DNA from 2 places in the Paenibacillus sp. FSL R7-0312 genome. Region 1 is predicted to be linked to the other one. Evidence: riboswitches for the same ligand, from Rfam matches in the RefSeq annotation. Region 1 holds a riboswitch; the other holds the start of a gene.
What was found. Region 1 has a riboswitch for glycine ahead of gcvT (glycine cleavage system aminomethyltransferase GcvT). Riboswitches for the same ligand answer to the same signal wherever they lie in the genome.

Region 2: another riboswitch for glycine. It lies ahead of MKX70_RS06480 (amino acid permease); the one in region 1 lies ahead of gcvT (glycine cleavage system aminomethyltransferase GcvT).

The regions. Positions count from the first base shown of each region.
Region 1 is NZ_JBBORE010000001.1:1,974,054-1,981,559, forward strand. Features, by position in the region: gene MKX70_RS08545 (hypothetical protein) at 68-418, opposite strand; gene MKX70_RS08550 (LuxR C-terminal-related transcriptional regulator) at 635-1,441, shown strand; gene gcvPB (aminomethyl-transferring glycine dehydrogenase subunit GcvPB) at 1,560-3,020, opposite strand; gene gcvPA (aminomethyl-transferring glycine dehydrogenase subunit GcvPA) at 3,017-4,369, opposite strand; gene gcvT (glycine cleavage system aminomethyltransferase GcvT) at 4,369-5,490, opposite strand; glycine riboswitch at 5,626-5,725, opposite strand; glycine riboswitch at 5,729-5,824, opposite strand; gene gcvH (glycine cleavage system protein GcvH) at 6,009-6,401, shown strand; gene MKX70_RS08575 (hypothetical protein) at 6,488-7,120, opposite strand; gene MKX70_RS08580 (flagellar motor protein MotB) at 7,205-7,506, opposite strand, start outside.
Region 2 is NZ_JBBORE010000001.1:1,494,947-1,502,452, forward strand. Features, by position in the region: gene MKX70_RS06465 (ABC transporter substrate-binding protein) at 1-534, opposite strand, end outside; gene MKX70_RS06470 (carbohydrate ABC transporter permease) at 605-1,519, opposite strand; gene MKX70_RS06475 (ABC transporter permease) at 1,534-2,514, opposite strand; glycine riboswitch at 2,761-2,840, shown strand; gene MKX70_RS06480 (amino acid permease) at 2,991-4,367, shown strand; gene MKX70_RS06485 (Crp/Fnr family transcriptional regulator) at 4,431-5,027, shown strand; gene MKX70_RS06490 (DUF4386 domain-containing protein) at 4,984-5,691, opposite strand; gene MKX70_RS06495 (methyl-accepting chemotaxis protein) at 5,960-6,685, shown strand; gene MKX70_RS06500 (DUF1304 domain-containing protein) at 6,709-7,077, opposite strand; gene MKX70_RS06505 (GNAT family N-acetyltransferase) at 7,224-7,506, shown strand, end outside.

The DNA.
Region 1 (7,506 bases):
GAATGAATATATTTATTTAGACTATTATGGCGAATGATACTGCAAAAAAAGCGGCTACCCGTGTTGATCATACTAACCGGGATTTGCCGCTTCGCTCGAGGATGGCTTTGAGGAGGTACCCTATGAACAGTGGCAGTACCAGCTGAACTTCAAGTCTCCAGTCTATAGCGTACAGGTCTATGAGTTGTAATTGCTTCAATAGAACATAGACCACGTTGTACATCAGGAAGGAGCAGCTGACTGTTAGCAGCGGGATTAGGGCCAGATTGCTTTTGGAGCGGAGCAGCCTGTAACCCAGGAAGAACATTAGTGTGTAGCTGATCATGATCGCCAGCGCATCATTATTGCCGAAGCGCATGAACGATACCATAGCGGTTGCCAGATTCAGGAATACCGAGATATAGCCGATGCGAAGCATGTAGAACCTCCTTACTGAAACGGTAAGGTCCTTATTACAGGACAATATAGCCGTCTTCACTTGTGAATTTTGACTGCAGATTTTTCTATTTTACAGCGCTTGCAGATTCATTTACAGGTCCAATGCTGAATGTTCTTTATTCCGTGATTGTATGTTATAATACATTATTTTAAAATCGGTTGTAGTAGGATAGGGTAATAATGGAGGCTGATCGTCGTGAGAATCTTTGAACAATCGAGAGCATGGAGCGTGCCCGGAGATTTGGAAGCACAGCAGCTTGAAGCTTTCCGGCCGCTTGATGCAGAGCAAATCGAATTACATAGCGGGCAGTCCGGGGTTTCTTTTCCAGAAGAATCGAAAGAGCACATCTATCATAGAGCCATGATATCTTCCATCCGCAGTGAAATGAATAAATTAAGCCAGCTGCTCTCTATTCCTTATGTTGTATTCCTGACGGACAAGGCGGGTACCATTCTGGAGCTGGTCTGTTCTTCTCCGGTTACCCGGGAGGAGATGGAACAGGCGGAGCTGCGTCCGGGGGTTAGCTTATGCAGGCAGCACTCGGGCATGAATGCCGTATCCTTGGCCATGGAGATGAATTGCATCGGGGTAGTGCGGGGAGCGGAGCATTCCGACCAGGCCTTCCAGAACTGGAACTGTGTGTGTGCTCCGCTGCAGAATGAGGATACTGTCTTCGGATATGTGGACATTTCTTTTAATAGAGGAGAACCGATTGAATTCGCGATTCCGTTCGTGCAGCAGATTGCCGAGAATATTATGGAGAAGTGGATGGAGAAGAACCCGGAGATGCAGCAATACCGCCTGGAAGCGACTTTACAGGAATATAAGCTGACAGCGCGGGAGCAGGATGTAGCACGGCTATGGTTACTTGAGAAAAGCGCGCTGCACATCGGGAGTGATCTGGGCATCAGTGAAGGCACGGTTCGGAATATGCTGAAGAGTATCTACAGTAAAATGCGGGTGAATGACCGCTTCCAGTTCGTCAAACGGCTTACGCCATAGAAGGCGCGCAAAGCCTATATATACATAAGAATAGCCGGGCAGTGATACTAGCGTATCGCTTGCCCGGCTATTTATTTGCGGTGGAGTTATTTCGCCTGCGCGTTGCCGTCAGTGGGGTTTAGCCGCAGGAGCAGTTCAGTACCGGCTTCCGCGCGGCCTGGGTCTCATCCAGACGGCTGATCTCCGTGGTATGCGGTGAATTAATAACGACCTCAGGTGTCTCTTGCGCTTCCTTAACGATCTGAATCATCGTCTCAATGAAGCCGTCCAGTGTTTCCTTGCTTTCGGTTTCAGTCGGCTCGATCATCATACATTCCTCAACAGTCAGCGGGAAGTACACAGTCGGCGGGTGGTAGCCGAAGTCGAGCAGCCGTTTCGCTACATCCAGGGTACGAACACCATACTGCTTGAGGTTTCTGCCGGACATGACGAATTCATGCTTGCAGACACCCGGGAATGGAATTTCGAAATAAGGCGCGAGACGGTGCATCATGTAATTGGCGTTCAGCACAGCATTCTCGGATACCTCACGCAGCCCGTCCGGACCGTAGGTACGGATATAGGCGTAAGCGCGGACGAGAATCCCGAAGTTGCCATAAAAGGCTTTGACGCGGCCAATAGATTGCGGCCCGCCGGAGTCAAGCGAGAAGCTGCCGTCTTCGTTCTGCACAACCGACGGCTGGGGCAGGAAAGGAATCAGCTTCGCCTTCACGCCGACCGGTCCGGCTCCCGGGCCGCCGCCGCCGTGCGGAGTACTCATTGTCTTGTGCAGGTTGAGATGGACCACATCGAAGCCCATATCGCCCGGGCGGGTGATGCCCATGATAGCGTTGGAGTTCGCTCCGTCATAATAGAGCAGTCCGCCGGCTTCATGGACAATTGCGGCGATCTCTACGATCTGCGTCTCGAACAATCCGAGTGTACTCGGGTTCGTGAGCATCAGCGCGGCGGTGTCGCTGCCGACCGCCGCCTTCAGTGCTTCGAGGTCAACCATTCCCTTATCATTGGAAGGGATGGTGACGGTGTCGAGTCCGGCGGCTGCGGCGCTGGCCGGGTTGGTTCCGTGCGAGGAATCCGGCACGATGACCTTGGTGCGGACCTCGCCGCGGCTCTCATGGTAGGCGCGGATCATCATCAGGCCGGTCCATTCGCCATGGGCACCGGCAGCAGGCTGCAGGGAGACGGCATCCATGCCGGTCAGTCCGGCGAGATCCTTTTGCAGCGTATACATCAGCTCAAGCGCACCCTGGATGCTCTCTTCCGGCTGGTACGGATGGATCTTGGCGAGTCCCGGGAAGCGGGCGACATCCTCATTGATCTTCGGATTATATTTCATCGTACAGGAGCCTAGCGGATAGAAGCCGTTATCGACCCCGAAGTTACGCCGGGACAGGGCGGTATAGTGGCGGATAACATCCACTTCGGATACCTCCGGAAGCACTACGAGCTCGCTGCGGAGCAAGCCCTCAGGAATCAGTGAGCTGATGCTCTCTTCCTGAGGCACATCACATAGCGGCAATGAGTAAGCCGAGCGGCCAGGACGGCTTAATTCAAAGATCAGGGTTTGTTCCGGTTTCATATACAGCCCTCCAGTGCAGTGGCGAATTCGTCAATTTCGGTCTTGCTTCTTTTCTCAGTCACGGCAACCAGCATATGTCCGGTCAGCTCGGGATACTCGCGGCCCAGATCATAGCCGCCCAGATAACCTGCCTTCAGCAGCTTGGAGTTCACTTCACTGACGCTGCTCCCTTCCGGGAGCTTCAGGACAAATTCATTGAAGAACGGGGCTGTGAAGACGCGTTCTGCACCGGTGATTTCAGCCAGCCTTCCGGCGGCATAGTGGCTCATGCGGATGTTCAGCTCGCCAACCTCACGCATGCCCTCCTTGCCCATCACGGACAAGTAGACGGAAGCGCATAACGCCAGCAGCGCCTGGTTGGAGCAGATATTCGATGTAGCCTTCTCGCGGCGGATATGCTGCTCACGTGCCTGCAGGGTCAAGACGAAGCCGCGTTTGCCGTTACGGTCAACGGTCTGGCCGACGATCCGGCCCGGCATGCGGCGCATCAGCGGTTCAGCAACCGCGAAGAATCCGCAGGTTGGTCCTCCGAGCGATGCGGCGATCCCCAGCGGCTGCGCGTCGCCGACTACGATGTCGGCGCCCAGCTTGCCTGGGGTTTCCAGCACGCCGAGTGCAATGGGATTCGCGCTGACCACGAGGAGGCCCTTGACCGCATGGATCAGTGGCTCAATCTGGCGCAGATCCTCGATGCCGCCGAAGAAGTTGGGCGATTGGACCAGAACGGCGGCGGTATCGGCATCAATGGCCTCAGCCAGCTTGGCAAGATCGGTAACTCCGTCCTTATAATCGATCTCCACGATTTTCAGGCCCCAGGCATTGGCGGAAGTGCGCAGCACCTGGCGGGCTTCCGGGTGAACTGTACGGGAGACAATCAGCTTCTTGCGTTTGGTGGCGCCTGCGGCAAGCACGGCTGCTTCGGAGAAGGCTGTTGCACCATCGTACATGCTTGCATTAGCGACCTTCATGCCGGTCAACTCACAGATATAGGACTGGAATTCGAAGATTGCCTGAAGCTCGCCCTGGCTGATTTCCGGCTGATAGGGGGTGTAGGCGGTATAGAATTCTGAACGGGAAATAATATGGTTAATGACAACAGGAATGTGGTGGTCATAGAGTCCGGCGCCAAGGAAGCTGGCATGGGTATCAAAGTCGGCATTCTTGTCAGCCAGACCCTTCATATGGCGCAGCAGCGCATATTCGTCCAGCGGGCCGGACATTGGCATCGTTCCCTGGTAGCGGACAGATTGAGGGATATCAGCGAATAGTTCATCGATGGACTGAATCCCTACAGTTTCCATCATCTCTGCGCGGTCTTGCTCCGTCATAGGCAGATAGCGGTGCTTCATTACGGCTTCACTCCTTGGATCTTTTTGTAGAACGGGGCTCTGATCACGGCAGCCTTCAGCTGCTTGCCGCGAATCTCCACATACACCTCTGTGCCGATCTCAGTATAGGCAGCATCCAGCAGGGCAAGTCCAAGATTCCGCTTCAGCGTCGGGGATTGGGTACCGGTTGTGACTTCACCGATCTTCACACCGTCTGCATATACGGGATAATGGGAGCGGGGAATCCCGCGGTCGATCATTTCAAGCCCCACAAGGCGGCGCGGGAGGCCGGCTTCCTTCTGCTTCAGCAAGGCATCGCGGCCGATGAAACCGGCTTTGTCCAGCTTCACGAAGAACTGGACACCCGCTTCGAGCGGCGTAATATCCGCCGAGAGCTCCTGGCCGTACAGCGGCAGCTTGGCTTCGAAGCGGAGCGTGTCGCGTGCGCCGAGTCCGGCAGGGGTCAGGCCATGCGGCGCGCCTGCGGCCAGCAGACCATTCCAGAGTGCAGCCGCTGTGTGGACGGGGGCGTACAGCTCAAAGCCGTCCTCACCGGTATAGCCGGTGCGGGAGAGCAGTACAGAAACGCCGCAGACCTCGGCGTGTTCGATGAAGTGGAAGGGCTTCAGCTCTGCAAGCGGGGCAGAGGTAACTTCGGCCAGAATCATCTCAGCCAGCGGACCCTGCAGAGCGAGCAGCAGCGTCTCATCAGAGACATTCTTCAGGCTGACACCGCTGAATTCAGCGGTGAGATGCTCCTCCAGCCACTGGAAGTCCTTGTCGATATTGGAGGCATTGACGACCAGCATGTAGCGCTCATGGCCCAGGCGGTACACCAGCAGATCATCTACTACGCCGCCATTCGGATAGAGCATCAGGGTATACTGCGCTGCGCCGTCTGCTAGGCGGCTGACATCATTGGTGGTCATCTGCTGCAGGAAGGCTTCAGCGCCGCTGCCGTCAACCATGAATTCACCCATATGCGATACATCAAACAGTCCGGCCTGCTGGCGGACTGCTTCATGTTCCTTAACGATGCCAGTAAACTGCACCGGCAGCTCCCAGCCGCCGAAATCAATGCATCTGGACTCCGCATAAGCGGCATAGAGATCATAAAAAGGCGTTCTTCTCAAAGACTCCATCGTGTCACCCCTTAGTCTGTTTACATGTAAGCAGAAACGGTAATGCCGCCTTATAAGCGCAGTATCTGTTTCAGCTAAAAATATAAAAAAGGACAGGCGAAAGCCATTATGCACTAACGCATAAATTGACTTTCGCTCTGTCCTTTGTACCTGAGAGTTACCCTGCTATCCTGCCCGCAGGTTTCCCCGTTGGTGATCCGTTTCCTGTTGTCCAGGCTGTGGATGCTCTCCAGAGATGCGTCCGGCAAAGGTCCTTTTGCCTGAGAGATTCACCCATCCCGGGCTTACTCCTTCGGCGCTGCCCCTGAGGGTCAGTCTCTCCCTATGCCATCATTCGCAAACCATATGTTTTTCTACTGACTCCATTAAACCGGGTTTACAAGCACGCTGTCAATCAAAAAACGTCAAAAAGATGACAAATTTAATTTTCCTGTCAGTTATATTGACATTAGGCAAGGTGATAACTTAGGCTATAACTAAATTTAGAACTCCAAATGTGGAAAAGAGGCGGCTTTGAAATGAGTGAAGTGCTTAACAACCTGCTATACAGCGAAGAGCATGAATGGGCACAGCAGGGTGAAGGACGCGTAGTACGTGTGGGAATTACGGATCATGCGCAGCATTTATTGGGCGACATCGTGTTTGTTGAGTTTCCTGAAGTCGGCGCAGCCATTTCCGCGGGCGATAGCGTAGGCAGTATCGAGTCTGTCAAGACGGTGTCGGAGCTGTACTCGCCGGTATCCGGCAAGGTAACCAAGATCAACGACGCACTCGAATCCAGCCCGGAGCTGATCAATGATCAGCCATACGGCGGCGGTTGGATTTTTGAGCTGGAGCTTGATGGTGAGTTCGCGGATGCAGTATCGGGCCTGCTGGATGCGGCTGGTTATAAGGAATTGGTTGGGGAATAGTTTTTACGCACAGATGAACATGGCAGGCTTCTCTTATTACATTAGATGTCACTAATGTGAGAGGTCTGTCTTTTTTCGTTTCTGTATCACTCCGGAAAGCTAAGCAGCCCCGGATAAATACTTGGCGCCAAGTGCCAAAGGGCGGGCAGCAGAGCCAGACCGGCAACGGCAAAGATAAGGCACAGCAATAGGAACCGGTATCTTTTTCTGGGACGGGTATTGGGTTTAAGTACGAAGTAATACACACCGGCCGAATAAAACGGGAAAAGCACCACGGCAGACATGCCCATACAGACCAGAAAGGTGGATTCCCCGGCGGAGGAAGGGATCATGGCTTCCGGGTTATAGACCGGATTGATCTGCAGAAAGAGGATCACAAATGTCAGATAGGCGAAGAGTAAAAGAAGTGGGAAACAGCGGATGCGTCCATCCTCGGACAGCCCGTAGAGCATCCACCAGACCCCGAGCCAGGGCAGGGCAAAGGCTGCGCCGGCAATAAGGAAGTCCATGCCTATATACATCAGTTTATCGGGTGGATACACATGGGCTAGGTCGCCCCAGAAGTAATCGGAGGAGAAGAACATCATAAATACAGATAATAAACCAATGAAGAAGGTGATGATTCCCTGAGCAAAAACAATCATGATCAGTGAAACCAGCTGCCGCAGAAAATAGAGAAAATGGGTGGCATCCGGTGTCGTTCCGTTTGTAGTCTGCATAGCGTTCAATCTCCTTGTACTAGCAAATGGTTGCCGTGCCTTCTCATCTGCAGATTTCTGAGCTGATTCGCTTGCAGATACGTGTTATTCTTCCTCCTGAAGCTGCCGCAGGACAATGAGTTCAACCCGGCGGTTCTTCTGCCGCCCTTCAACGGTAGCGTTATCGTAGGCAGGTCTGGTATCCGCGTAACCGGCATACTGAAAAGTATCGGGGCTAAGCCCCTCGTTATCCAGGAAGAAGCGCAGCACAGAGAGTGCGCGGGCGCCGGATAGCTCCCAGTTATCCGTGTAATCTGAAGCAGCGGTTACCGGAACATTGTCGGTATGGCCTTCGATGCTGATCGTGGCACCGATTCCGCGGAACAGGCCGGAGAGCTGGCGCAGTG
Region 2 (7,506 bases), 480 kb from region 1:
TTCCTTATTGGTGGGGATCGCATATATTTTGCCGTCTACCGTTCCGCCTTCAAGGAAACGGGGATCGAGGGTCTCCTTGATGCCTTGTCCATATTGGGCTAACAGATCATCAAGCGGCAGGAATGCGCCTTTGGCTACGTTGTTGGCGAAATCCGCCCAGTTAGGGGCAAAGGTCAGATCCACCTGTTCCCCGGATTGGTAAGCCAGCGCCATCTTCTCGGCCCAGGAGGACCAAGGAAGCCCCTGGAAGTCAATCTCGGCGTTGATCTTCTCCTTGAGATATTTATTGATCTCCTCCACAACCGCCTTGGTATCATTCTGCGGGAAGTTCCCAACCGTGTAAACGGTTAACTTCCGGTACGTTGAAATATCGGGGTTGCTGCCCTCCGTGCCTCCGGCCGCTGTGGCCTCTGCTGTCGATTCTGCCTTGGACGGGGTGGAAGCGTTAGAATTACCTCCGCTGCACCCGGTAATGCCCAGTATCACGGCGGTCAGAGCAGCAAACACCGCGCCAGAGCTTCTGGTTGTTCTCATTTGTATGAACCTCCTCAATGATAATTAGATCATATATTCTAACCGGCATTTACGCCAGAGTCAGACCGGGTTAGCCTTTGATTGCCCCTATAGTAAGGCCTTTGGTGAAGTACTTCTGGAAGAAGGGATAGATGAACAGGATCGGGCCAATCGACACCACCACCATGGCCATCCGCAGGCTTTCGGTAGGAACCGACTCTTGTACGAGCAGGGCTACACCGCTTCCCGCCAATTGGTTCTTGAAGAACTCGGCCTGACGAATCATTTGAATCATGACGTATTGCAGGGAGTACTTGTCCGTGTCATTAATGAAGAGCATGGAGTTGAACCAGTCATTCCAATACGTCAGTGTAGTGAACAGACCAACGGTGGCAAGAACAGGCAGCGAGATCGGAAGCACCAGCTGGAAGAAAATCCGCCATTCCGAAGCCCCGTCCAATTTGCCGGATTCTATCATCTCTTCGGGAACCGTCTGCTGGAAGAAGGTGCGGGCAATGAAAATATAGAATGCGTTGGAGAGGCCGGGCAGGATCAGTGCAATCAGCGAGTCCTTCAGATCCAAATAATTAACGTACAGCAGGTAGAAAGGGACAAGCCCTCCCGAGAACAGCATAGTGATCAGCAGGTAGAAACTAAAAGCCTTTTTAAAGGGAAAGTCCTTCCGGTAGAGGGGGTACGCGTACAGAGCAATCAATAGTACTGCCAGAAGGGTTCCGGTAAGCGTAACGGTCAAGCTGATTCCATAAGCTTTGACCAGCGTCTGCGAATGGTTGAACAGATATTGGTAAGCGGTCAGGTCAATCTTCTCGGGCCAGAATTTATACCCCTGCAGCGTTAACGTTTTCTCGTTGGTTAAGGAAATGGCGACAATGAGCAGAATAGGCAGGATGCAGGCCAGACTGAAGGCAGTGAAGAAGATGTTCAGCACAATCTGGGCGCTCTTGGAGCCTTTGGGATAGGCGCGGGTTCGGGTTGCAGTAGTCATTAAGATCCTCCGTTCTAGAAAAGTGCCGTATCGCGGTTCAGCTTGCGGGCCAGACTGTTCGCCCCGATAACAAGGAAGAAGCCGATGACGGATTGATAAAAGTTCGCCGCAGAGGACATACCCAGATCATTGAGCTGAATTAACCCCCTGTATACATAGGTGTCGATGACATCCGTAGTGGAGCGCAGCGCACCGGAGTCCAGCGTAACGTGGTAGAACAGCCCGAAGTCGGAGCGGAAAATACCGCCCATGTTGAGAATGGTGAGAATGACCATGATAGGCGTAAGGAGCGGCAGCGTAATTCGGGTGATCTGCTGCCACTTGCTGGCGCCGTCCACCACCGCAGCTTCATACAGCTCCTCGCTGATGCCGGTGATCGCGGCCAGATAGATGACACTGCCGATGCCGATCGAGTGCCACATCTTGGTGAGCCACAGAATATAGGGCCATGCATTGGGATGCATATAAGCATTGACTGAGGAATGGCCGAACAAGGGCAGAATATGCTTGACCAGGAAGCCGTACTCCGGGTGCAGGAAGGCGTAGACTATGAAGCTGACGACAACCATGGACAAGAAATTCGGCATAATCATAACAGTCTGGAAGAAACGGGAGGCCAGCTTGCTGCGAACCTCGTTGATCGCAATGGCCAGGGATACAGAGAGGATGAGCCCTGAGATAATGAAGACAACGTTGTAGCCGATGGTGTTAATGGTCACGCGCAGGGCATCGGATGTGGCGAAGAGGAACCGGAAGTTGTCGAGTCCCGCCCATGGACTGCCCATAATGCCGTCAACATAGTTGATATTCTTGAAAGCAATGAATAATCCGAACATCGGGATGTAACAGTTGATGAAAAAAATAATTGCGGTTGGCAGCAGCATGAGCAGCAGCACCCGGTATTTCACAATGTTCCGCAGCAAACGGCCAAAGCTGCCCTGCTGCTGTGAAAGGGGCTGCTTGGTCAAAGCTTTTACGGTTGAAGGATTTGCCATTGGTTCTAACCTCGCTCTACATAATCTGGATGAATTTATTATAGTAGAGGAGCAGATACGAATTCTCTCTTGCAGATGACCCCGTTTATTCAAAAGTTACCTCATGTTGAACTCTTGAACATTGCGACTTTTTTCACAGAATATCTCTCACATGCCGAGTAATATGTTAGAATATCAGAATGCATTAACGCTTCACCAATTTAATACATCACACGGGCTATGATTGCTATGGATCACACTATAGCAGGAGCAGCTTCTGGAGAGACTGCGGGAGACCGCAGCGCCGAAGGGTTCACAATCTCAGGCAAAAGGACAGAAGAGTACGGAATTTGTATTTGTTATGCTGATTCTTTACGGTCAGCAGCGCAGGTAGCTTATTTTGATATTCTTATGAACCGGGAGATTGGATGACATCCAATCTCTTTTTTATGTTATTTGGCAGCATAGCGTTGTACACATTAAGGGGGAAAAAGGCAATGGCACAGACAGAATTAAAGAGAGATTTGGCGAACCGGCATGTACAGCTGATCGCTATCGGCGGCACGATTGGCACAGGGTTATTCCTGGGATCGGGCAGAGCGATTCAGCAGGCCGGCCCGTCCATTATGATCACGTATTTACTCGTGGGGATTGCCGTGTTTTTTGTGATGCGGGCGCTGGGAGAGCTGCTGCTCTCGAAGGCGGGGTATCAATCTTTTACAGACATTGCTGAGGATTACTTGGGGCCGCGCGCGGCATTCATTACGGGCTGGACCTACTGGTTCTGCTGGATTATGACGGCGATGGCGGATGTGATTGCGGTGGGCGTCTATGTGCAGTACTGGTTCGATATCCCGCAGTGGGTACCGGCAGTCATCTGCCTGATTATTCTGTTAGGACTCAATCTGCTAACGGTCAAAAGCTTCGGCGAACTCGAATTCTGGTTTGCCCTAATCAAAGTCGTCACGATTCTTGCCTTAATCGGCCTGGGAATCATTCTGCTGGTCATCGGGTTCAAGACGGATGCAGGATCGGTGAGCGTTCGCAATCTCTGGGAGCACGGGGGCGTGTTCCCGAACGGTGTTAAGGGCTTCTTATTTTCCTTCCAGATGGTTGTGTTCGCTTATGTCGGTGTGGAGCTTGTGGGTGTATCAGCCGCAGAAACAGCGGATCCGGAGAAAAATATCCCCTCGGCGATTAACAAGATTCCTCTGCGGATTCTCTTCTTCTATGTGGGCGCGCTCTTCGTGCTGCTGTGCATTAACCCGTGGACCCAGCTCAGTGCGGCTGAAAGTCCTTTTGTGCGAACCTTCAGTCTAGTCGGGATTCCAGTTGCTGCGGGCATTATCAATTTCGTCGTCTTAACCTCAGCGGCTTCCGCCTGCAACAGCGGGATGTTCTCGACCAGCCGGATTCTGTATAATCTGAGTCGAAGAGATCAGGCATCCCCGCAGCTCGGCAAGCTGAACCGAAATCATGTGCCCGCGAACTCATTATTTATTTCTACATTTGTAATATCGGCCGGGGCGCTGCTCAGCAAGATTATTCCAGGCCAAGCGTTCGGCATCGTTACAACGATCAGCGCCATTTGTTTCATCTGGGTGTGGGGTGTTGTGCTCGTATGTCATATCAAGTATAAGAAGAACCGCCCGGACTTACATGCCTCGTCCAAATTCAAAGCACCGTTCACACCTGTTATCAATTATGCGGTTTTAACGTTGTTTGCCGCCATTTTGATCATTATGCTGTTCGCAGATGAGACCCGTCCGGCGCTGCTGTGTACGCCTCTATGGTTCATTCTGTTGTTCGTCCTGTACTCCATGCGGAGCAAGAAGGAGAAAAGTGATGCGGAAGTTAGTATAATCAATACATGAGTGAAAGAATGTTCAAACGCTACTGACATGTTGTCAGCAGCGTTATAAGGAGGAATCCGAAACATGAAGCATAGATTGCTCCAATATATGACCCGGCTGACCTCCCTCAGCGAAGAGGAGCAGCAGGCTATTCTGGATGAGATTCTTGTCGAGGAATACAGCAAGGGAACCATTCTGCTTAGGCAGGGTGAGGTTCCCGGTCATTGCTATTTCGTGTTAAAAGGCTGTGTGCGGCAGCATAGTGTAGACGTTACAGGCCGCGACATCACCTCGAACTTCTACACAGAGGAGCAGGCGATCGCTATCTTCAATGCGCATAAAGAGGAGGCCTCGTCAGAATATAGCCTGACTTGCCTGGAGGATTGCGTACTGGTTGTCGGTGCGCTGAATACCGAGACGGAAATGTACGCCAGACACACGCAGCTGGAGCTGATGACACGCCGGATGATCGAGGAGAATTTCGGACAGGTGCAGGCGGAATTCGCCGCCTTCATTGCGGCATCCCCCGAAGACCGACTCAAGGCACTGCTGCATCGGAGGCCCGGCCTGATCAGCCGCGTCCCCCAGCATCAGCTGGCCAGCTATCTCGGGATGACACCGGAGTCGCTCAGCCGGATTAAGAAGCGGCTTGAGCGCGAGCACGCGCAGCCGGGACTTTGAACAGCAGCCAGATGCCAAGCCCCAGCTCCCCTGCGGTCATCGGCAGCATGAACACCCATTTGATAATTTGAAGGAATTCCACATACCCGGGCACAAGTGTGCCGCACAGATGAACCACAATATAGCCGAAGCCTGCCAGCAGCAGCAGAACACTGATGGGCTTCGGAATATTCTCCGACCATACCGCCAGCATACCGATAATCAGCAGATGCCCCCCGAACAGAATTAAACCAGCCGACCATACCGCTTCAAAAGCATGAAGAATAAGCATGACCTCGGCCTGCAGCTCCCCTCGTGTGAAACCGGAAAGCGCAACCTCCCTGTTACCGGTAAGAAGTGATACCATGATCAGACTGGAGACAGCAATCCCCAACACTGCCGTATAAGCCAGGCGCAGCCATGCTCCCAGCAGGGACAGGCCCGGATGCACAGGCTTCAGCACCAGATATAAGGCCCAGGCAGCTGCCACATCACAGGCCATAATCAGTACCCAGCCCAGAATCCCGGCCCTGAACAGCGACGGAGAGGCCTGAAGATTGGCGAAGGTTGCAGCGGCATCTCCATCCACTACCAGACTCCCATGGACATATCCGTACGAGAGCGCGGCAGCAACCGCCATTACAATGAGGGATATTCCCCCGGTTCGAGCCACTGCAGCAGACATCAACATAACCCCCTGATTGATTATTGATTGTGGTTATATTGTACTAAGGCGCCTGCAGGGCTTCATTGACTTAAGTTAAGAGGAGATGATTAAATTTTAAATAATAAGTTTTTGAATAAAGGATAGTCATTGGAAAATGTCGAAGCGATTAATAAAGGAGAACCCACATCCATGAAGAACATTATCCGCTCCTTTGAAGATATAGTGAACCTGGCGCCGATCCTGAAAGCTGCCTTTCCCTACGACGTATCTATTGCTGCCCTGTGATGTGGAGAAGTTCATCGCGTATTTCCCTGGTACGTCCATTGATCTGGGAATTCGGGCAGGGCAGATAATTCTCGCGGACGAACCTCTGTACCATGCGCTGAGAAATGATGAATTCTCGAAAGCTAATGTCCCTAAGGAGTACTACGGGTATGAATTCGCCGGGACGGTTCTTCCGGTACACGGAGAGGATGGAAGCGTCTGCGGGGCGGTCTGTATCCAGGTCCGCAGACAGACCGAGCTGCGCGAAATCGCCGATCAGATCTCCGTCTCCCTAAATCAGGCACATGCCCGGATTGGGCATGTGGCAGAGGGCTCGGGACTGCTTGCCGATTACTCGCAGAAGCTGCTGCTCCAGTCAGAAACGACCGCCGAAAGTGTCAAAAAAAGCGATGAAGTGCTGGCTGTCCTCAGAAAGGTCGCCGACCAGACGAATCTGCTCGGGATTAATGCAGCCATTGAGGCCGCCCACGCCGGGGAAAAAGGGCGGGGATTCGATGTTGTAGCGAAAGAAATCCGCAAATTCTCGAAGGAAACCGAGCAGTCCGCGCAGCGGATCCGGGATACCCTGGGGGAGATCCAATCCGCGATGAAGCAGATCAGCCAATCCATCCATCAGATTGCGTCAGTCGGGCCGGAGCAGGCTGCTTCAACGAATGAAATCTCCAGCTTCATTGAGGAGATCCGGACGATGTCCGAGCAGCTGAACCAGTTCGCACAGAAGCTGTGAGGGAAGAGCGGCCATTCTAATAATTACAGATTCGCCAGAACAACGGCAAGCAGAGCAATGAAGGCCGGGAGGCCTTGAACCAAAAGAATGGATTTCTTGGCCGTGATGCCGCCATAGATGGCTGCAACTGCAACACAGATCAGGAAGAACAATTGAAGCTGAACACTGAAGGTATCGTTCGGATGCAGCAGGCTCCAGACTAGACCGGCCGCCAGAAAGCCGTTATACAATCCCTGGTTGGCAGCCAGCGATTTCGTTTCCCGGGCGAACTGCGGGGTGGTGCCGAACGATTTTTGCGCCCGCGGGGTAGTCCACAGGAACATTTCCAGCACTAGAATATACACATGCTCCAGTGCAACTAGGGCCACGAGTATTACACTCACCATCATCATAGTAAATCCCTCTTTTCATAATTATGTAAGATTGATCAACGGAAAAATTAAATTGTTTAAAATATAATTTTACACTGTCTAAATATAGCCAAATTCTGCAATTTTGTCAATTTGGAATCCATAAATTCCTTGAGGAGGCAAAACCGTTGTACCTAAGAATGCTGACATCTGTGGATGCGGAGGTTTACCGCGAGCTTCGGCTACAGTCGCTGCGGCTGCATCCGGAAGCCTATCTCAGCTCCTATGAATCGGAAAAGAAGCTGTCTATAGTCACCACCCGCATCAGGCTGGAGCCCTCGGAGAATAATTTCACACTGGGAGCTTTTGATGGTGAGGAGAAGCTGGTGGGTATCGTCACTTTCTTCCGGGAGAGCCGGCCCAAAATTGATCATAAAGCTAATATATATTCAGTATATGTGGATTCGGATG